3 regions of the Diaphorobacter ruginosibacter genome follow, and region 2 is predicted to be linked to each of the others. Evidence: predicted binding sites of a transcription regulator. Region 2 holds the regulator's gene; each other region holds the start of a gene.
The links. Region 2 encodes sigma-54, which starts transcription at its own class of promoters, with help from an activator protein. Its sites were predicted from a motif close to TGGCANGNAANCTGCTTT; they were not measured.

Region 1: H9K76_RS11585 (phenol hydroxylase subunit) is a predicted target of sigma-54. The motif match lies at 4,115-4,132, and genes of this name have one in related genera.
Region 3: urtA (urea ABC transporter substrate-binding protein) is a predicted target of sigma-54. The motif match lies at 2,186-2,203, and genes of this name have one in related genera.

Annotation. Positions count from the first base shown of each region.
Region 1 is NZ_CP060714.1:2,578,388-2,585,621, reverse strand. Features, by position in the region: gene H9K76_RS11610 (NADH:ubiquinone reductase (Na(+)-transporting) subunit F) at 1-460, opposite strand, end outside; gene H9K76_RS11605 (phenol hydroxylase subunit P4) at 506-862, opposite strand; gene H9K76_RS11600 (aromatic/alkene/methane monooxygenase hydroxylase/oxygenase subunit alpha) at 859-2,442, opposite strand; gene H9K76_RS11595 (MmoB/DmpM family protein) at 2,491-2,793, opposite strand; gene H9K76_RS11590 (ferritin family protein) at 2,825-3,820, opposite strand; gene H9K76_RS11585 (phenol hydroxylase subunit) at 3,871-4,083, opposite strand; gene H9K76_RS11580 (sigma-54-dependent Fis family transcriptional regulator) at 4,388-6,103, shown strand; gene H9K76_RS11575 (GntR family transcriptional regulator) at 6,109-6,858, shown strand; gene ygiD (4,5-DOPA-extradiol-dioxygenase) at 6,971-7,234, shown strand, end outside.
Region 2 is NZ_CP060714.1:322,512-329,745, forward strand. Features, by position in the region: gene lptA (lipopolysaccharide transport periplasmic protein LptA) at 1-201, shown strand, start outside; gene lptB (LPS export ABC transporter ATP-binding protein) at 246-1,007, shown strand; gene H9K76_RS01555 (RNA polymerase factor sigma-54) at 1,063-2,643, shown strand; gene H9K76_RS01560 (acyl-CoA thioesterase) at 3,085-3,525, shown strand; gene H9K76_RS01565 (IPTL-CTERM sorting domain-containing protein) at 3,783-7,234, shown strand, end outside.
Region 3 is NZ_CP060714.1:4,560,790-4,568,023, reverse strand. Features, by position in the region: gene ureC (urease subunit alpha) at 1-581, opposite strand, end outside; gene H9K76_RS20625 (urease subunit beta) at 605-913, opposite strand; gene H9K76_RS20620 (HupE/UreJ family protein) at 939-1,556, opposite strand; gene H9K76_RS20615 (urease subunit gamma) at 1,596-1,898, opposite strand; gene urtA (urea ABC transporter substrate-binding protein) at 2,259-3,530, shown strand; gene urtB (urea ABC transporter permease subunit UrtB) at 3,634-5,226, shown strand; gene urtC (urea ABC transporter permease subunit UrtC) at 5,231-6,430, shown strand; gene urtD (urea ABC transporter ATP-binding protein UrtD) at 6,427-7,234, shown strand, end outside.

The DNA of each region.
Region 1 (7,234 bases), 2.3 Mb from region 2:
CAATGGAGAAGGCCCGCGACTGGCCGAGCCCGGGGATCTGCACCTGCACATACTGCCCGGCCTGGTAGTGGATGGGCGTGTCAAGGCGCAGGTGCAGCGCCTTGATGGTCGGAGTGAGCTGCTCGATGCGCGTGACGGTTGCCGCGAAGTCGCGCACAGGAATCACCAGCGCGTCGGGCTCGTCCTCGATATCGGCCTCGATGGTGGCGTCGGTCTGCAGCGTGGCGCAGCAGGCAAGGGTCTTGCCGTCGTCCCGCTCCATGTCCATCAGCGCGAACGGATTGGCCGCGCCGTGGTCGACCTCGCCCTCGCAGACCTGCACCTTGCAGGTGCCGCACAGGCCGTGGCCACAGGCGTGCGGAATGTAGATACCCTGTCGCAACGCGGCGTCGAGCAGGGTCTGGCCTTCTTCCACCTCGATGGTGGCGCCCAGCGGTTCCAGGGTCAGTTGGTAGCTCATGATGTCAGCTCCGCATTCATGCCGATGTCCATGCGTCCCGCCGGTTCAGGCGAACGATCCCGCGATGCCCGCAAGGCCCGGGGTGCGGAAGCGGATCACGTCCTTGTGCTCGAGGCCGTTGTCGGCCAGCGAGCGCGTGGGATCGGGATGCCAGCGCTCCCCGGACTTGAACCACTGCACCGCGTCCCAGTCGATGCGCGCGAAATCAGGGTGCGCGCCGTAGACGCCCGGGAGCACCGCCTGCGCCAGCGCACCGAACGGCGTTTCGGCCGGAAGCGGCAGGCAGACGGGAGAGCAGAACATGTGGTGGTCTTCCCATCCGATGAAGAGCAGGGGCGCGGGGAAGTTCTCGCGCCGGTCCTTGGCCTCGAAGCTGTACGGGTAGAGGGCGGTCACGCTCATGCTGTATCTCCTGCGGGGTTCTTGCTGTCTGCATTCGCCGTGGCGCTGCCGCGCCAGGCCGCGAAGTTCTTCTGGTCTTCCGATCCTTCGAAGTCGAAGTTGTCGCGCCCCACGTTGATGCCGTACCAGTCGAGCACGGCCGCCAGCGGATCGAAGCCCTCCCGGGTCGGGTCGGTCCCCTCCTTGAAGCAGTGGCCCTGGTAGATCTGGTGCACGGGCAGCCACGACTGCACGTACTTCTCGGGCTCGCCGTCGAACACATGCTTGCAGCCGTCGCTGCAGAAGTGGTACTTGTCGCCGAGATAAGTGGACTGGCGGTAGCAGATGCGCGTCGGGTCGCCGGGCTCGGTGAACACCATCGGGATCTGGCAGGTGGTGCACAGCATGGGCAGCGTGGTGTTGTAGAAGCGCCTGCCATGCTGCTGTTCGGTACGGAAGTGTTCCAGGCGCGGACGGTAGAGCCTGTCGAAGCTGTCCGGATACTTCTGCGAGAGCCAGGTCATCTCGTCGTCGTTCGGCACCCAGGTGTGGAAGGGCGCGGCCGCCGCGTAGTTGTAGAAGGTATTCCAGGCCTGGTGGCTGATGTGGTCCTTGCCCTCGCAAGCCTCCTTCCAGCCCGCGGGCTCGCGGATGCCGTAGCGTGCGAGATCGCGGAAGAGGGCTCCGCCGTTTTCCTCGGCGTACATCTCCCAGGCTTCCTTCCAGCTCATCACGCGCTTGGGCAGCATGTAGTCCTGCATCATCGCCACCAGCGTGAGCAGGCGGTAGCCACGCCAGAACCACTTGTCTATCCAACGCTGCACGATGGGCACGTTGTCCGGGTCCTGCTCCAGCATGAACTTGATGCATTCGATGCCCAGCGTCATGTGGCGCGACTCGTCGCTCTGCGCCGAGAAGCCGAAGGTCACCGTCGAGAGATCACCGTTGTGCGCCGCGCCCGACATGAAGGGCACGAACAGCAGGTTGGTCAACACGTATTCGAACGAGAAGCTGACGGCGGTGAGGAACTCGAACGGCCCGGCGGACATCGCGTCCTCGAAGAACGACTTGGGCACCGAGAGGTACCACACGCGCTGGTACCACTCGGCCGAATTGTGGATGCCGTTGAAGTACTTGTTGTAGTGGCTGATCGCGTGCGTCTCGGTCTGGAAATGGCGCAGCTCGTCGATCGATTGCATCTGGGCGGCCACGCGGGCGCCTGCGCCGGTGAAGTGGCGGCCGACATGTGCGAAGCCCCGGTGCGCGGCATATTCCAGCGGCGTCACGCCCTGGATGAACAGCTTGAGTGCATTGATGTAGCGTGCGTCCGTCACCCCAAGCTGGCCGTTGTTCTGCGCAAAGGCCTCGATGACCGCGTAGAGCTTCTTCTCCTTCTCGCCCTGGTATTTCCAGTAGGCGTCCATGGTCAGGCGGAACGGGTCTTCCCACTTGTCCCAGTCGTGGATCTTGATGCCCTCGTAGCGGTCGTAGGGGAACACCTTGTCCATGGGCTGGTAGGTGGTGTCCCAGGCGAGTCCGCGGGTCATGGCGGTGTAGCGCTCCTTGAGGCCGAGCTTCTTCTTGACTACGGGTGTATCCATGATGTCTGTCTCCGTTGCTGTTGATGCGGGTGATGGGTGGCGGCGCGCTCAGCGGCCCCAGCTCAGCGAGAATTCGTCGTCGTCTTCATTGACGTGGCCCGAGAGCGTCACCAGGTTGATCTGGATTTGCTGCAGGTTGTAGGGCTGGCCGGTGATCTCCTCGATGCTTTCGCGGCGGATCACGAGGCGCCCGGGGCAGTCGATCTTCACGAGCCCCGGTGCATAGGCGGCCGTGGCCTCGGTGTTGTCGGCGAGCACGGCCTCGATCACGGCGCGTGATTCCTCGTTGTCCTGGAACGCAATGAACACCTTGGAGCGAGTGGCTTCGGTGCCGGTGTGGTCTGCTTGCATGTCGTACGTCTCCTTCCGTTCATCCAGTGGTTCAGCCGATGGCCAGGCCAGCCTTGCGCGCGCGGGCGTCAAGGCCCTCGCGCACTTCGGTTTGCAGCGGGGCGGCGTCGTCGCCCAGCGCGAGGCGTGCAACCGGTTCGAGAGCCGCCGTGGCACGGTCGGCCCAGTGCCGGTACCAGCGCGTGAGCAGTTCCTGGTTGTGTCCGGATTCACTCGCGGCCGTCTTGACCACGGCATCGACCCAGCGGTTCGACTCGGCGTGCCACTCCGGGATGAAGGAGGTCAGCATGGCGACGGCCGTGCCGCCCTTGAGCGCCAGGTGGTCGTCCACGTAGTGGCCGAAGACCAGCGGATACAGCTGGCCGTCGAGTGCCAGGTTCTGTGCGACGAACAGCTCCACCGGGTCCTTGAGCACGAAGGTGTCCTCGACCAGTTCGCGCAGCGGCTGCCATGCCTCGGCGCCCAGCCAGTCGTTCTTGCCTGCCTCGAGCGCGCCGGGCTCCTCGAGCGCGAGTCCGAGGCGGGTGATGTACTGCGCCACGCCGAGCTGGTCCATGGCATGGAACATCGCCGGCGCGGTGAAGGGCGTGCCGTAGCCGCGGGAGCAGATGTTGCAGTTGTTCATGTTGCCGCCGAAGGCCACATGGCGCAGCGGCATCAGCACGGTGCAGACCTGCGCACGCATCGCATCGGACATCTTCTGTGCGAGGCCGCGCGACTCGACGAACTGGTAGTTGGCCTCCATGGCGTCCTGCTGGCGCGCGCGGGCCATGGCCCAGGTGGCGTAGTAGAACTGTCGCGGATCGCGCAGCGCATTCCAGTCCTTCAGCTGGATGGCCGTGCGCCGCGTGTCATAGATCTCGAAGCCTTCTTCCCATGTGGGGCGATAGTGGAATTGCTCGGTCGGCTGCGCGCCGAGCGTGGCTTCGAGATAGCGCGATGCCGGCTTGTCGCCCGTGTAGGTGGCGACGCGGTCGAAGGTCTGGCGCAGCGGCTGGATCTCGCGCGCCTGCAATTCAATGTTCATGGTTCTTGTCTCCTGTGGTGCGGTCGGTTGCTATCGGGGGGGCAGGTCGCCTAGAGCGGGTTCACCTGCTGCTCCTTGCAAAAGGACTGGAAGTCGCTCTCCTTCATCGTCAGTTCCACCACCAGCTCGGGCCAGCCGACGGAGAACTCGAACTCCACGAACCCGTTGTCGCGGCGCCGCTGTATGCGCACGCTGCGGCACGAAAGGTCGCAGACGGGAAGCTCGGTGCTGTTCGATGTCGGGGCGGTACGCATGTCTTGCATTGATCACTCCTGGCGGGTTGTTGCCTGCCTGTTTGCACGGCGCGTGCCAACTTTCGTTTGAAATCCAAAAATATCGATAAATTGAGGGTTACTCCCTACCGTTTCCGGTGCGGGGTGTCGTCCGGGTGACGCTTTGCACAGCCTGTGCGGCATCTGTCTCGGATAGAAGGCCCGGGTGCTGCGGTGCAGCATGATGAAATGATCAATCCGCGCGTTGGAAGGTCATCAAATGATCAATTCGCGGGTGCGGGACCTCGGGCAAGACCCGATGGTCTTGTCCTGCTGTTTTATCGATAGTTGGTCCATGCCCAGTCCTGACCGCCCCTTGCCCTCGGATGCCGACCTGCGCCGCCTGATCCGCTTTTCCACCGAGGATGGGCTGATCTGGCTGTCCGGCCAGCGCATGCTGCTCCTGCACTCGGCCTCGCTGACCGCCTTGCGCCAGGAGCTCATGGACACCGTGGGTCCCAAGCACACGCGCCGCCTGCTCATGCGTGCGGGTTATGCCTCGGGCGAGCGCGATGCGTTGCTAGCGCGGCAGATCCGGCCGGAGGCCAGCGTGTTCGACATGTTCGCCGTGGGGCCGCAGTTGCACCGGCTTGAAGGGGCGGTGCGCGCAACGCCGCAGGTGTTCGAGGTGGACGAGGAGGCCGGCCGCTTTCGCTGCGAGGTGCGCTGGGACCACAGCTGGGAGTCCGAGGCCCACCTGCGCGAGTGGGGGCCGCAGGAAGAGCCTGCCTGCTGGATGCTGCTGGGCTATGCGTCCGGCTACAGCAGCGCCTTTTTCCGAAGGCCGGTGATCTTCAAGGAAGTGCAGTGCACGGCCTGCGGCCAGCCATACTGCCTGATCGAGGGGCGCTTCGTACACGAGTGGCCGGAAGGAGAGCAGCTCGCGCGGGACTATGCTCCCGACTCGATGCTCGTTCGGCTCGATGACCTGCACTCGCAGGTCGAGGCGCTGCGCTCGCGTCTCAAGCCGGCGGACGAGCAAGGTCCGCTGCTCGGGCGTTCGCGCGCCTTCAAGGGGGCGGTGGAGCTCCTGCAGAAGGCAGCCCCCACGCAGGTCACGGTGCTGCTCACGGGCGAGACAGGTGTCGGCAAGGAGCGTTTTGCCAGTGCCCTGCACGCGATGAGTGCGCGCGCCGACAAGCCCTTTGTCGCGATCAATTGCGCGGCACTGCCTGCGGAACTGATAGAGAGCGAACTGTTCGGCGCCGAGAAGGGCGCCTATACCGGAGCCTCCAGCATGCGGGTGGGGCGCTTCGAGCGCGCGAACGGCGGCACGCTGCTGCTCGACGAACTGGGCGAGCTGCCGCTGGCGGCGCAGGCCAAGCTGCTGCGCGTGCTGCAAAGTGGCGAGATCGAGCGGCTGGGCGGCACGCGGGCCATCAAGGTGGATGTGCGCGTGATCGCGGCGACCAACGTGGATCTGGAAAAGGCCGTGGAGGCGGGGCATTTCAGGCGTGACCTGCTGTATCGGCTGAATGTCTATCCGGTCCACATCCCGGCGCTGCGCGAGCGGGCCGAGGACATCGAGATGCTGGCCATGCACATGCTGCAGAAGTTCTCTGCATTGCATGGCAAGCAGGTGACCGGCCTGACCGACCGCGCGCTGGCGGCGCTGCGCAGCCATTCCTGGCCCGGCAATGTGCGCGAACTCGAGAATCTCATGGAGCGCGGGTTGATCCTGACCGCATCGGGCGAAATGATCGATGTGCAGGCGCTGTTTCCCCACTGGAGCGAGCGCAGCGATGCCAGCATGGTCGATGAGCAGGGGTTGCTCATCTCGCCTCGGACGGAGGGCGCCGCACCAGCGGAACCCGCAGGCCTCTATGACGCAGTGCTTGCGCAGGGGCTGTCGCTGGACGCCTTCGAGGATGGGCTGCTCCAGGAGGCGGTGCGCCGCGCGGGCGGCAATCTGGCGGCCGCCGCACGCGTGCTGGGCATGACGCGTCCGCAGCTGAGCTATCGCCTGGCGCGTGCCCGGGAGCGCACCGCACCAGGGCATGCGGGAGGCTGAGCACCATGGCCAAGCGCGCTTTCCTGATCCCTTCGCTGATGGACGACACGCTCGACCCGAGCAGCGATGCCACGCGCACTCTCACCGAGAAGACCTACACGGAACTGCGCACCGACATCATCGAAGGCCGGCTGCTGCCCGGCAGCAAGTTGCGCGTGGAGCATCTGCGCCAGCGCTACGCCGTGGGGGCGGGCACGCTGCGCGAGTCGCTGACCCGGCTGGTGAGTGACGCACTGGTTACGGCCGAGGGACAGCGGGGGTTCCGTGTCTCGCCGATCGCCATCGAGGACCTGGAGGACATCACGCGACTGCGCGTGCACATCGAGACCCACGCGCTGCGCGAGTCGATCCGCCATGGCGACGATCATTGGCGCAGCGAGCTCAGGGCGAGCTATGAAGATCTCTCCAGGCTGGAGCAGCCGCTCACGCGCGACAACCGCGGCCGCTGGGAAGCGCTCAATCTGCGCTTCCACGAGATGCTGCTGGCCGGCCGGCCGTCACCGTGGGAATTGAAGATCCTGCGCATGCTGGCACGGCACGGTGAGCGCTACCGCCGCTACGCGATGGACCTGCCCGGAGCCGTGCGCGACGTGCATGCCGAACATGCGGAGATCTACGAGCTCGCCATGTCGGGACAGGACGCACGGGCGGCATTGGCGCTCGAGGCTCACATCTGCGCGACCCCCCAGGTCCTGTCTCGGGCCTTCCGTGAAGGGCGCGTGCGACTGCCTGCGGCGGATGACAGGACAGGGTAGGGGGTGCCGGAAAACGTGGCAGAGCAGAGGATGGAACTTCGATGCCCCGTCGTGCTCCGATACAGCGGTTCGCTGTCCATTCCTTCCTGGCCCCTGTCTTCCTGTTTTATCCATGTTTCAACGTAGAACCTCGCTCGCCGCATTGGCTGGGCTGGCCGCGCTTCCCGTCGCGCTCGGCGGCATTTCCCTGCGTGCGAATGCCGCGCAGGTGCGCACCCTGCTGGATTCCCTGCGGCCGTCACCGCGCATGCCGGTGCTGTTCGTCGGTCACGGCAGTCCGATGAATGCCATCGAGGACAACCTCTGGCGCCGCAGCTGGCAGCAGGTCGGCCAGGCGCTCTCGGCACGCAGCGTCCAGCCGCAGCTCATCCTGTGT
Region 2 (7,234 bases):
GTGTTCACGGTGGATGGCGTCAAGAGCACCACGCCGGGCAATGCACAGGGTGGCACGCCTTCCGGGCGCGTGCGCATGACGCTCACGCCCAAGGAGAAACCGGCGGAAGGCGCGGCGTCCCAGCCCGCAAGGCCTGCACGCACGGGAGAAGCGCCCGCGTTGCGCTCGAGCCCCGAACTGAGCACGGGCGGCAGCAAGTGAGTAGTGGTGTCGACGTGTTGAACCCTGATTCCGCAGCAGCGCCCATGACGAGCAGCGTGGATGCGCACAGCCGCCTCGAGGCCCTGCATCTCGAGAAATCCTACGGCAGCCGCAAGGTGGTGAAGGACGTGTCCCTGTCGGTACGCAAGGGCGAGGTCGTGGGTCTGCTGGGCCCCAACGGCGCCGGCAAGACCACGTCGTTCTACATGATCGTGGGTCTCGTGCGCTCCGACGCCGGCGAGATCTACATCGATGGCCAGTCCGTGCAGGACCTGCCGATCCACAAGCGCTCGCGCCTGGGGCTGTCCTATCTGCCGCAGGAGGCATCGATCTTTCGCAAGCTCAACGTCGAAGACAACGTGCGTGCCGTGCTCGAGCTCCAGAAGGATGAGAACGGCCACGCGCTCTCGCGGGCGGTGATCGAGGAGCGCCTGACCATGCTGCTGCAGGAGCTGCGTGTGGACCACCTGCGCGAATCGCCTGCGCTGGCGCTCTCGGGCGGTGAGCGCCGCCGCGTCGAGATCGCCCGCGCCCTCGCGACACAGCCGCGCTTCATCCTGCTCGACGAGCCCTTTGCGGGTATCGACCCGATCGCGGTGATCGAGATCCAGCGCATCATCGGATTCCTGAAGGCGCGCGGCATCGGGGTGCTCATCACCGACCACAACGTGCGCGAGACGCTGGGTATCTGCGATCACGCATTCATCATCAGCGACGGCCATGTGCTTGCCCAGGGCACGCCCTCGGAGATCGTGGACAACGCCGATGTGCGCCGGGTCTACCTCGGCGAACATTTCCGCATGTGAGTGCCATGGGTGACGACCTGAGGGGACGCTTCATCGCGAGACAGGACTGCGGGCAATGAAACCGGGACTGTCGCTCCGCGTATCGCAACATCTGGCGCTCACGCCGCAACTGCAGCAGTCGATCAAGCTGCTGCAGCTCTCCACGCTGGAGCTCGACCAGGAGGTCGAGCAGATGCTGGATGACAACCCGTTCCTGGAGCGCGAAACCGATACCGCCACCCGCGAGGAGTTCGGGCTCGACAGCGCGGACACGCCGGCAAGCGGCGAAGAGGCGGAGTTCTCCCTGCATGCCGCAGGCTCCACCACGGCCTCGGCAGGCGCCGACGAGCCAGGTTCCGCAGCCGATGCAGACCCGCCGGCGGCCCAGACCGAGAGCGTCGACTGGGATGGCGACGGCACGGTCGATGTCCAGCCGGATGATGGCGAGTGGGGGGGCGATGCTCCCGCGCGCACCCATACGAGCGGGTCCGGCGAGGATGAAGTGGACGCCATCGATCTTGCGCGTGCACATGAGTCGCTCACCGACCACCTGCACCGGCAGGCACTCTCGCTGCATCTGTCGGAGATCGACAGTGCCGCCGTGCGCTTCCTAATTGAATCGCTGAACGACGATGGCTACCTGGAGGAATCGCTTGCCGAACTGGCGATTGCCCTGGCAGGCAACGATGCGCCCACCGAGGAGCTCGAAGAGCTCGTGCATCGCTTCACCGTGGCGCTGCGCCTGCTGCAGAGCCTCGAGCCAGCGGGCGTCGGCGCGCGCAACCTGGGTGAATGCCTCACGCTGCAGTTGCACGGCATGAACCAGGACGAGGAGGGCGATCCGGCGATCATCGCCGTGGCGCTCGACATCTGCCGCGATTCGCTGGACCTGCTGGCGCGCCGCGACGTCAAGCGCCTCACGCAGGCCTGTGGCGCCGGTGAGGAGAACACGCGCGCGGCCATGAACCTGATTGCGCGCCTGGAACCTCGCCCGGGGCGGCGCTTTGCCGATGTCCAGCGCCAGATCATCGTGCCCGACGTGATCGTCAAGAACGTGGGGCGCGGCGCGCAGATGCGGTTCACGGTGCAGCTCAACGCGGATGTGATGCCGCGCCTGCGCGTGCATGACGTCTACGCCAACGCCCTGCGCGGCCAGCGCGGCAACGAGGCCCATGCGGGCCTGCAGCAGCGGCTGCAGGAGGCGCGCTGGTTCATCAAGAACGTGCAGCAGCGCTTCGACACCATCCTGCGCGTGTCCACGGCCATCGTCGAGCGCCAGAAGAATTTCTTCGTGCACGGCGAACTGGCCATGCGTCCACTGGTGCTGCGCGACATCGCGGACGAGCTGGGCCTGCATGAGTCCACCATCAGCCGCGTGACGACGGCCAAGTACATGTCCACGCCCCAGGGGACCTTCGAGCTCAAGTACTTCTTCGGATCGGGCCTGGGAACCGAGACGGGCGGCAGCGCGTCGAGCACGGCCGTGAAGGCGTTGATCAAGCAGCTGCTGAGCTCCGAAAACCCGAAGAAGCCGCTGTCGGACAGCAAGATCGCGGACATGCTGGCGGAGCAGGGCATCGAGTGCGCCCGCCGCACCGTGGCCAAGTACCGCGAGGCGCTGAAGATTCCCCCGGCCAATCTGCGCAAGGCGGTGTGAGGGCAGCGGCCCATGAACGCGCCAAGGGTTTTCATGGGTAAGAAACGTCGTTTTTTGTCTGCTCTGCTTTCAATTTCACCCGAATGAGGTATTGCCAGCACCGGCCGAAATCGTGACCATTGGTGCATTGCGAACTGCACCCCGCTTCCGGCTGGCGGTGCAGCACATCTCGAGGGGCATTCCGGTGGAGTGCAAAGGGGAAGCGCAGCGGCCGCACCGGCCCGGACGATGGATGTCCTCGTCGGCGGTGCCTGGTGCAAGGAAAAAGGCCGCCAAGACGACGCCGGCACATGTGGGCCCTCAGCCCTGCACGCAGCGGTGCAGGACATGGACACATGTGCCAGGCGGGCGTCGCTGCCGCGCAATGTCAGAATGCAGCGCTTTCGAGTTCTCTTCTTGAACGCCCTTCCGAACTCTCTTCCGAACCCCCTTCACTCGCCCATGGCACGCATCGTCTTCGAACTTCCAGCGCATTTCGCCTTCAGCACCGAGGTGCAGATCTACATCAGCCATGTGAACCAGGGTGGTCATCTCGACAATGCACAGCTGTTGAGCCTGGTGTCGGAGGCGCGCCTGCGCTTCTTCCAGGCCATCGGGTTTCCCGCGGAGGATGACCCGGACACCACCATCGTGGTGGGCGACATCGTCGCGCAATACAAGTCGGAAGGCTTTCACGGCGAGGTGATGTGCATCCGGATGACGCCTGCGGATTTCAACCGCTACGGCTTTGACCTGGTGTTCAGCGTCACCGAGAAATCCCAGGGCCGCGAGGTTGCGCGCGGCAAGACCGGCATCGTCTTCGTGAGCCGGACGGACCGCAAGGTGGTGCCGGTTCCCGGCGCCGTCCTGGAGCGGCTGCAGGCCATGCAGCAGATCGGCTGAAACGTTTTCTTGCGTATGAAAATCGATGGCAGGCCGCTTCTGGCATAGTTCCGGCATTCAAATTTCATAATAAGAAAAACAAAAGGAAACAGAATCCTTACATGTTTCCTCCTAACATGTGCCGAACCGACAGAGTGCGGCCTCGCAGGATGGGGCCGATTTCCGCATCATCTTTTGCGGCTGCGGCCAGCGGGTGACGCGCCCGTCTTCCTGGAAGCAACGTGTCGCCTGTGGTCGCCGCGTGCGGGAGGCGACACATGCAGAAGGCGTTCGAGCACTCGTGCAAGCACTGTCTCTATGCGGCGCTCGCCGCATGCCTTGCACCAGGCAGTGGTGCAGCGGCACGTGAACTGGTTTCCGTCGACGCGCTGATGGCGGCGCCCCCGCGGGCAAGTTCCCTTGGCAAGGACGGTGTGGCCCTGCCTGCGGAGGTGCAGCAGATCACGCGCGACAGTAGGCTGGGATCGCCCGTGTTCGTGAAACTCGTGCCGCAGGGTGTTTCCACCGTTGGTGATGGCAAGCAGGCCCCTGCCATCGATGCGACGCGTGCCGCACGCGACGTGTTCAAGCGCCTGGCGCCTCTCTATGGGGTGAGTGCATCCGACATCGATGCCGCTTCCGTGCAGGTGCAGCGCGAGGCGCTCGCAAGCGGTGCCCGCCTGGTGCGCCTCACGAGCCAGCGTGAAGGAATCCCGGTATTCCGCGAGCAGGCCACGGTGCTGCTCGATGCGCGGCAGCAGGCACTGAGCGTGGGCGGCTCCATTGGCAGCACCCAGCTTGCCGGCGGCGCGAGCAAGTCAGCCGCGTCGTCTGCCCTGTCCCCCGCGGCGGCGGCGCAGAAGGCCTTGAGCGACTTCGATTTCGCGGCCGATGCTCATGCGCAGCTTACCGAGCGCGCGCAGGCGGCCGATGCGGGCGGCTACCGCTGGCTCGAACTGCCATCGACGGTCAAGGGGGCTGGGGGAGCCGTGCTGGAGGATGCGATCCGCTATCGTCCCACCTGGTTTCGCATGCCGCAGGGCCTGCTGGCCGCCTACTACCTGGAGCTGCGCGTGCTGGAGGGCGGTGTGCACAGTGCCTACGCCTATGTGATCGACAGCAGCAGCGGCGCCCTGCTGTTCCGCAGCAGCATGGTGGCCCACGACGCGGGGGCTGCCGCCTACACCTATGGCGTGTGGGCCGATCCGCAGACCGGCGTGCCGCTGCGCGGACCCCAGGGCATGGGGCTGAGTCCCTATCCGGGCGGGGGCCCCAGCGGTTTTGCGCCTGCGATGGTGGCACCCGCGAAGATCACGCTGGCCAGCGCCGCCTTCTCGCGCGCTGATCCGTGGGTGGATTCGGGTATCAACACACAGCTCGGCTTCACCGCGGGCAACAATGTGCGTGCCTTTGCCGATGTGGTGCGGCCGGACGGAGACAGCGGGTCGCCGCTCGCCGGCAGGGTGTTCTGCGAGCCGAATGCGTCGCGCGTGGAGGCCGATTTCCATGCCTGCACCGCCAGCCGTTCGTTCGCCTATGGCTACGACTTCTCCGCGAGCCCCCTGGCCAACCTGGGCCAGGCGTCAAGCTCCCTGGCGAACATCTTCTATGTGCTCAACTGGCTGCACGACTGGTTCTACGATGCCGGCTTCGACGAGGCATCTGGCAACGCGCAAGCCCGCAACTTCGGGCGTGGGGGCCTCGAGAACGATGCGATCTCCGCGCGCGCGCTCAACTACATCGGCTTCAACAACTCGGCGATGAGCACGCCGGCCGATGGTGCGCCCCCCATCCTGCGCAGCTACCTGTACAACCGCTCGGCGCCCATGCGCAGCGGGGCACTGGACAACACCATCGTCATCCATGAATGGGCGCATTACCTGAGCAATCGACTGATCGGCAACGGAACGGGCCTGTCGACCCGGCAGGCCGCCGCCCTGGGCGAGGGCTGGAGCGATTTCGTGGCGCAGCTTGTCACCGTCACGGGCGAGGACCGGCTCAGGCCCGGCAACGACCGCTTCCAGGGCGCCTACGCCCACGGGGCCTACGCAAACGGTGCCGTGATGCCACCCGCCGTGGATGGGGGCAACACCTCGTATTTCGGCAGCCGCCGCTATCCCTATTCGACCGACATGGGCCGCAACCCGCTGAGCTTGCGGCACATCCAGGATGGCGCGCCGTTGACCGGCACCGTCCCCATCAACCCGGCCCTCGCAGGCAATGGCGCGCCCAACTCGGAGCTTCACAACGCGGGTGAAGTCTGGGCCAGCATGCTGTGGGAATGCTACGCCGGCATGCTCAACACACACCCGTTCGCGCAAGCGCAGCAGCGCATGAAGTCGTATCTGGTGGCGGGCATGAAGCTCACGCCCATCAACCCCACGCTGCTGAACGCGCGCGATGCGCTGCTGGCGGTGATGGCCGCCAACGACCCGCAGGACTATGCCGCCTGCCTGACCGGCTTTGCACGGCGCGGGGCGGGACTGGGCGCGCAAGGGCCCGACACCTATTCCATCGACAACCGGGGCGTGGTGGAGAGCTTTGACGCAGGCCCGATGCTGGCGGTCGAGACGCTCGAGTTGTCAATGGGCGATCCGGCCGCGAGTTCATGCGACGGCGATGCCATCCTCGACAACGGCGAGACCGCGCGGCTGCTCGTGCGGGTGGTGAACCGCGGCAACGTGGCCGTGAGCGGTGCGGCGCTTCGCCTGCAGGCCGATGATCCGCATGTGCTGTTTCCCGCGGGAACGGAGCAAGCCATCGATGGTGCGCTGCAGCCGGGGCAGGGCCGCGACCTGTCGGTTCCCGTGTCCCTCGCGGGCCTGGCCGGCCATGCCCGCAGCACGCTCGGTGTCGGCATCGCCATGCCGGTCGCGCCCGATGGGGATCAGGGCGCCGGCCTCGGCCGGTCGCTGCAGGTCTGGCTGAATGCGGACATCCATCCGCACGGCACCTTCCTGGATACCGCCGATTTCGCGGGTTCCGGCATGGAGCCTGGCAACCCCGCCTGGGCGGTGGCCTCCGACGCCACCGGGCGGTGGTACCAGGTCCGCGTGCCTGCCGCGCCGGGCACGGCTGCGCTGTACTCTCCATGGCTGAATGTCGATCCGCAGTCGGATTTCGTGCTCACCTTCGACCAGCAGTACGACTTTGGCCTGGACGACAGCAACGGCGGCCAGTTGACGATCGCCGAGGCGCAGAAGACGGAGGTCGCGCTCGCGGGGGACGTCGTCCCGTACACCGGCACGATCTGGCTGTCGCGTGACAACGTGCCCAATGCGAATCCACTGGGCGGCCAGCCGGCCTTCGTGCGCCGCAGCGGCGACTGGCGCCGCAACGTGACGGTCGATCTGGGGCGCCAGTACGCGGGCCGCACCGTACGCATAGGCTGGCGCATGGGCACTTCCGACAGGGCGGAGGGCGTGGGGTCGCAATACTGGAAGGTCGACAACGTTCGCTTCGCCGGCCTGCTCGACAAGCCGTTTGCCACCATCGAGGCCAACGCCAAAACGTGCGTGGGGCCGGCGTTGATCGCCGAAGTGGATGGGGACGCACCGGGCGCCGAAGATGGGCGCGCGGCATCGCTGGCGGAAGCGAGCAATGCCATGGCGGCGCAGCCGGTCAGGCAGTGGGATTCGGGCATTGCCGAGCGCAGCCCGGCGGCCATTCCGTCCGGAGTCGTGGCGCTTGCAGCCCCTGCCGCCAGCACCTACAACGCGCAGGAGGGCGG
Region 3 (7,234 bases), 930 kb from region 2:
ATCGGGAATGCGTCCGCTGCCTGCAGCATGCGCTCCATGTTCCAAGGGCCGGGCGTGCAGGTGGTCGCGAAGGTTCCGGTGGCCGGGCCGGTGCCGCCGCCGATCATGGTGGTCACCCCGCTTGCGAGGGCTTCCTCGATCTGCTGCGGCGCGATGAAGTGGATGTGCGAGTCGATGCCGCCCGCGGTGACGATGCAGCCCTCGCAGCTGATGATCTCCGTGCCGGGCCCGATGATGATGTCGACCCCGGGCTGGGTGTCGGGGTTGCCGGCCTTGCCGATGGCCGCGATGCGGCCGGCTTTCAGGCCGATGTCGGCCTTGACGATGCCCCAGTGGTCCAGGATCAGGGCATTGGTGAGGACGGTGTCCATCGCGCCCTGCGCACGCGTCCTCTGGCTCTGGGCCATGCCGTCGCGGATGGTCTTGCCGCCGCCGAACTTGACTTCCTCGCCGTAGCCTCCGGCCCGCAAGGTGTAGTCCTGCTCGACTTCGATGAGGAGGGCCGTGTCGGCCAGCCTCACGCGATCACCCACGGTGGGGCCGTAGGTCTCGGCGTAGGCCTGTCTGTCGATGCGTGCCATGCTGCTGGTCCTGCCGTGCTGTGTCATGGAAGGCGCCCCATGACCTGGGCCCTGAAGCCGTAGATGGTTCTTTCGCCCGCGATGTCCACCAGCTCCACGGTGCGCTGCTGGCCCGGCTCGAAGCGCACGGCCATGCCGCTCGCGATGTTCAGGCGCCTGCCTTGGGCAGCGGCGCGGTCGAAATCGAGGCCCGCGTTGGTTTCCGCGAAGTGGTAGTGGGAGCCGACCTGGATGGGACGGTCGCTGGCGTTTTTCACGACCAGCGTCAGGACGTCACGGCCAGCGTTGAGTTCGTGTTGGCCTTCGTCTACAAGCAGTTCACCGGGGATCATGGCGTTCCTTTCTTCCTGCATCCATTCAGGCAAGGCGGCTCAGCATGAAGACCCCGAGCACTGCCGTGGCCGCGCCACCCGCGCGTGCCACCCATGCGTGGCGCCGCTGCACGGCCTTGCCGAGGGCCATGCCGCCCAGGTGCAGGGTGGCGGAGCCCAGCGCCATGCCGGCCAGCGCCGCAGCCCCCATGAGGGCCGTATCGGCCGACAGTTCCGCGCCATGGGCCGCACCGTGGAAGAAGGCGAACACGCCCGCGAGCGAGGCGGCAACACCCCAGGCCATGCGCTTCTGCGTGGCGACGAGCAGGCCCAGCACCAGCACCGAGGCCGCGATCATGGGCTCGACGCCGGGCACGGAGAGACCTGCAAATCCGGCAAGGCAGCCCGCCACCAGCAGCGCCACGAAGGCGAGCGGCGCACGCCATGCGGGGCGCACGGTGAGCGCGCTCCACACGCCCACCGCCACCATCGCGGCGAGGTGATCCGCTCCCGTGAACGGATGGGCAAAGGCCTGCACGAAGCTGTCCAGCACACCGTGGCCGTGCGCGTGGGTGCCGACGTGGGCAAGGGCTGTCAGGGGCGTGGCTGCAACTACGCCTGCGAGCGCGCCGGCGATGAGGGGGAATGACTTCTTGATGGGCATGGCTGTGTCCGGTCCGGTGGGGCGTGGTGTCGTGTGGGTTCAGACGATGGGTTGGTGCACGGTGACGAGCTTGGTGCCGTCGGGAAAGGTGGCCTCGACCTGGATGTCGGGGATCATCTCGGCGATGCCATCCATCACATCGCCCCGCGCGAGGATGGTGCGGCCCTCGCTCATGAGCTGCGCCACGGTCTTGCCGTCGCGCGCCCCCTCCATCACCGCCGCGCTGATGAAGGCCACGGCCTCGGGGTAATTGAGCTTGAGGCCGCGCGCCCGGCGGCGTTCGGCCAGCAGCGCCGCCGTGAAGATCAGCAGCTTGTCCTTTTCGCGTGGCGTGAGTTCCATGGTGCGGTCGTTCCTGAGGATGTCCGTTGAAAGGAATGGGTCCCATGGCGATGCAAGAAACAGGCCACATCTTGGTGAACGCACGGCACCAAATGCGGGCCCATGGGCGGAAAGCTCCGCGAGGGGTGCGCAATCTGGTGCGGCCGCCCCGCGCTGCGCCGCCATGGTGCATCTCGATTCCCTTGTGGACGGGAACCGCACCACAACCGCTCCGCCACGGGACACGCCATGCACCCAACGAGGGCAACCGACGTGCGTTGCGCCGCCTTTCAGCGCGTCCGATGGACTGGCACAGCAATTGCGTTGGCCCTTGCACGGTCGCTTGGACCGGTCAATTCTTACTCTTACTGGAGTGGTGCAATGAACCGTCGCGGAACACTTACAACGCTGGCTGCCTCGCTGGCTCTGGGCCTTGGACTCTCGGCAACCGTGCATGCGCAGGACACCATCAAGGTGGGCGTGCTGCACAGTCTCTCGGGCACCATGGCGATTTCGGAGACCGTGCTCAAGGACACGGTGCTCATGGCCATCGACGACATCAATGCCAAGGGTGGCGTGCTCGGCAAGAAGCTCGAACCCGTGGTGGTCGATCCGGCCTCCAACTGGCCGCTGTTTGCCGAGAAGGCCAAGCAGCTGATCACCCAGGACAAGGTGGCCGTCGTGTTTGGCTGCTGGACCAGCGTGTCGCGCAAGTCGGTGCTGCCCGTGTTCGAGCAGAACAACGGCCTGCTGTTCTACCCCGTGCAGTACGAGGGCGAGGAACTGTCCAAGAACGTGTTCTACACGGGCGCCGCCCCCAACCAGCAGGCCATTCCTGCGGTGGAGTACCTGATGAGCAAGGAAGGCGGCGGTGCCAAGCGCTTCGTGCTGCTGGGCACGGACTATGTGTACCCGCGCACCACCAACAAGATCCTGCGCGCGTTCCTCAAGTCCAAGGGCGTGAAGGAATCCGACATCATGGAGACCTATACCCCGTTCGGCCACAGCGACTACCAGACCATCGTCTCGGACATCAAGAAGTTCTCCACAGGGGGCAAGACGGCGGTGATCTCTACGATCAACGGTGACTCGAACGTGCCCTTCTACAAGGAGCTCGGCAACGCCGGCCTGAAGGCCAAGGACGTTCCGGTCGTGGCATTCAGCGTAGGCGAGGAAGAGCTGCGCGGCGTGGACACCAAGCCGCTCGTGGGCCACCTGGCCGCATGGAACTACTTCATGAGCGTGAAGAACCCGACCAACACCGCGTTCATCAAGCAGTGGAGCGACTACGCCAAGGCCAAGGCCATCCCCGGACACAAGGACAAGCCTCTCACCAACGACCCGATGGAAGCCACCTGGGTCGGCATCCACATGTGGAAGCAGGCCGTCGAGAAGGCCAAGAGCACCGACGTGGACAAGGTGATCGCCGCGATGGCCGGGCAGACCTTCACGGCTCCCGATGGCTTCACCGTGAAGATGGACGAGAAGAACCACCACCTGCACAAGCCGGTGATGGTGGGCGAAATCAAGGCCGACGGCCAGTTCAACGTGGTGTGGAAGACCAAGGGCCCCGTGAAGGCCCAGCCATGGAGTCCCTTCATCGAAGGCAATGACAAGAAGAAGGACGAGCCGGACGGCAAGTCCGCTCTCTGATGGAGAGACACGGCGCCCGGGCCGGCCCGGGCGCAAGAGACCACCGCATCCGGACCGGGATACGATCATGACAGGCATATTCGGCATTCAATTGATTCCTCGCATGCGGGCGACGGCGGCAGCCCTTTCCCTGCTCGCCAGCTTCGGCGCCCATGCGCTCACCGCCGATCAGGCCTTCCGGATGGCAGGTGCCGAAGAAGCAGAACAGCGCGCCGCGGCCATCACGCAGGCCGTGCAGGCGCAGGCCTCGCAAGTGCCCGATGCACGGCTCGGCATCTTTCTCAAGGCCTTGGCCGACGATGCGGTGAAGACCGCGGGCGGCAAGGCCTACATCGTCGGGACGGACGACAAGGCGGTCGATGCCGCGACCGGCGCCCCCGCCACGCTGCCCGCCGATGCCGAGGATGTCGTCAACAACAACTACCTGCGCGGCGTGATCGACATTGCGCAGGCTGCGCTCGCGCTCTCCGGCCCGGATGTGGGCGAGCGCCGCACGGCGGCAGCCCGGCTCGCGGCGGAGCCCGATGCGTCGCGCATCGAACTCATCGACAAGGCACTCGCCAACGAACAGGACGATGGCGTGAAGGCGCTGCTCGAACGCGCCAAGGCGGCGAGCCTGCTCGCCAGCGATGTCCGCGACCAGCGCATGCAGGCCGTGGGCGTGCTGGCGCGGGACAGGACGCCCGAGACCCAACTGCTGCTCAACCAGCGCCTCGCCGACGAACAGGACCCTGCCGTCAGGAAGGTACTCCAGCGCGCGCTGGCAGAGATTGCCGACAACCTCGCCTGGGGCGAGCGGCTGGGCGAGATCTTCAGCGGCATCAGCCTGGGCTCGGTGCTGCTGCTGGCCGCGCTGGGACTTGCCATCACCTACGGGCTGATGGGCGTGATCAACATGGCGCACGGCGAGCTGATCATGATCGGCGCCTATGCGACCTACATGGTGCAGGTCGCATTCCAGCGTTTCCTGCCCGAGGCCCTGTTCGGCTGGTACCTGGTGCTGGCGATTCCGGTGGCCTTCCTCGCATCGGCGCTCGTCGGCGCGATGCTCGAGCGCGGCGTGATCCGCTTCCTGTATGGCCGCCCTCTCGAAACGCTGCTGGCCACCTTCGGCATCAGCCTGGTGCTGCAGCAGACCGTGCGCAGCCTGTTCGGCGCGCAGAACGTGGGGGTGGAAAACCCTTCGTGGATGAGTGGCGGCCTCGCGCTGCTGCCCAATCTGACGCTGCCATGGAACCGGATCTGCATCGTGATCTTCGCCTTCCTCGTGCTGGGCGGCGTCGCCTTCATGATTGCACGCACGCGCCTGGGCCTGTTCGTGCGCGGCGTCACGCAGAACCGTGCGATGGCTTCCTGCGTGGGGGTGAACACCGCACGCACCGACACCTACGCGTTCGCGCTCGGCTCGGGCATCGCCGGCCTCGCGGGCTGCGCGCTGAGCCAGATCGGCAATGTCGGTCCGGACCTCGGCCAGAACTACATCGTCGATTCGTTCCTCGTCGTGGTGCTCGGCGGTGTCGGCCAGCTCGCGGGCACGGTGTATGCAGCGCTCGGCCTCGGCGTGCTCGGCAAGCTGCTGGAAGGCTGGACCGGAGCGGTACTGGCCAAGATCGCCGTGCTGCTCTTCATCGTGATCTTCATTCAAAAGCGCCCGCAAGGCATCTTCGCCTTGAAGGGCCGTAGCGCGGAGGCCTGAACCCATGGCAACGACCCATCCCACCCTCGAACTGCCCCGGCCCGCCCCCTTGCTCGGCAAGGGCGGCTGGACGATGTTCCTGGTCGCCTTCATCGGCATCGCGGCCATCGCACCGGCGCTCAACCTCATGGTGCCCGAGGGCCACTGGCTGCATCTGTCGGACTACATGATCGGCCTGCTCGGCAAGTTCATGTGCTATGCGATCTGCGCGCTCGCAATCGACCTCATCTGGGGCTACACCGGCATCCTGAGCCTGGGCCATGGCCTGTTCTTCGCCCTTGGCGGCTATGTGATGGGCATGTACCTGATGCGCGAGGCCTCGGGCCCCGATGCGCTGCCGCCCTTCATGGTGTTCCTGGACTGGAAGGAGCTGCCATGGCAATGGTCGCTCTCGGGCAGCTTCGCCCTGACCGTGCTGCTGGTGTTCCTCGTGCCCGGCCTGCTCGCGGGCCTGTTCGGCTACTTTGCGTTCCGCTCGCGCATCAAGGGTGTGTACTTCTCGATCATCACGCAGGCACTGACCTATGCCGCGATGCTGCTGTTCTTCCGCAACGAGACAGGCTTTGGCGGCAACAACGGCTTCACCGGATTCAAGACGATCCTGGGCTTCTCGCTGAACACGCCACGGATGCATGTGCTGCTGTTCGCGCTGTCCGGCATCGCCCTGCTGGGCTGCTACCTGCTCTCGCGCTGGCTCATGCAGAGCAAGTTCGGCCGCGTGCTGCAGGCCGTGCGCGATGCCGAATCGCGCACCATGTTCTGCGGCTACAACCCGCTGTCGTACAAGCTCACGATCTGGGTGATCTCGGCCATGATGTGCGGACTCGCCGGCGCGCTCTACGTGCCGCAGGTGGGCATCATCAACCCGAGCGAGATGAGTGTCGGCAACTCGATCGAGATGGCGGTATGGACGGCCGTCGGCGGCCGCGCCTCGCTGATCGGCCCGATCATCGGCGCGTTCGCCGTCAACGGCGGCAAGAGCTGGCTGACCATGGCCGCGCCCGAGTACTGGCTGTACGTGCTGGGCCTGCTGTTCATCGCGGTCACGCTGTTCATGCCCGGCGGCATCGTCGGCCTCGCACGCCAGTGGCGCGAACACCGCGCGGCGCGCCGTGGCAAGGCGGAAGCGAACATGGCCGCTGCCGGGAGGCCATCGGCTGCCTCGCCCTCCTCGTCCATCATCGCCAAGGGAGCACGCGCATGACACCCGATCTCATGGAGGCGGGCGCGGAGCGCATCAGCCACCGGCACACCCTGGAGGATGCGGCAGGAGCGACCGAATCCGGCGGCCGCGTGGCCAGCACCGCACGGCCCGTGCTGCCCGGCGAGGTGGACGTGACGCACGGGCGCATCCTCTATCTCGAGGACGTGCATGTGAGCTTCGACGGCTTCAAGGCCATCAATGGCCTGAATCTCGACATCGCACCGGGCGAGCTGCGCTGCATCATCGGCCCCAACGGCGCCGGGAAGACCACGATGATGGACATCATCACCGGCAAGACCCGTCCCGACAAGGGCACCGTGTATTTCGGATCGACCATCGACCTGCTGCGCTACAACGAGCCCCAGATTGCCGCCATGGGCATTGGCCGCAAGTTCCAGAAGCCCACCGTGTTCGAGCAGCTCTCGGTCTTCGAGAACCTGGAGCTTGCGCTCAAGACCCACAAGGGCGTGGCGCAGTCGATGAACTTCAAGCTCAATGGAGCGCAGCGCGACCGCATCGCCGAGGTACTGCACACCATCCACCTCGCGGGCAGCGTCACGCGCCAGGCGGGCCTGCTGAGCCACGGCCAGAAGCAGTGGCTCGAGATCGGCATGCTGCTCGTGCAGGAGCCCCGGCTGCTGCTGCTCGACGAGCCCGTGGCCGGCATGACGGACGAGGAGACCGTGCGCACGGCCGAACTGTTCCTGAGCCTCAAGGGCAGGCACTCGCTGATGGTGGTGGAACACGACATGTCGTTCATCGACACCATCTCCGAGAAGGTGACGGTGCTCTGCGACGGATCGG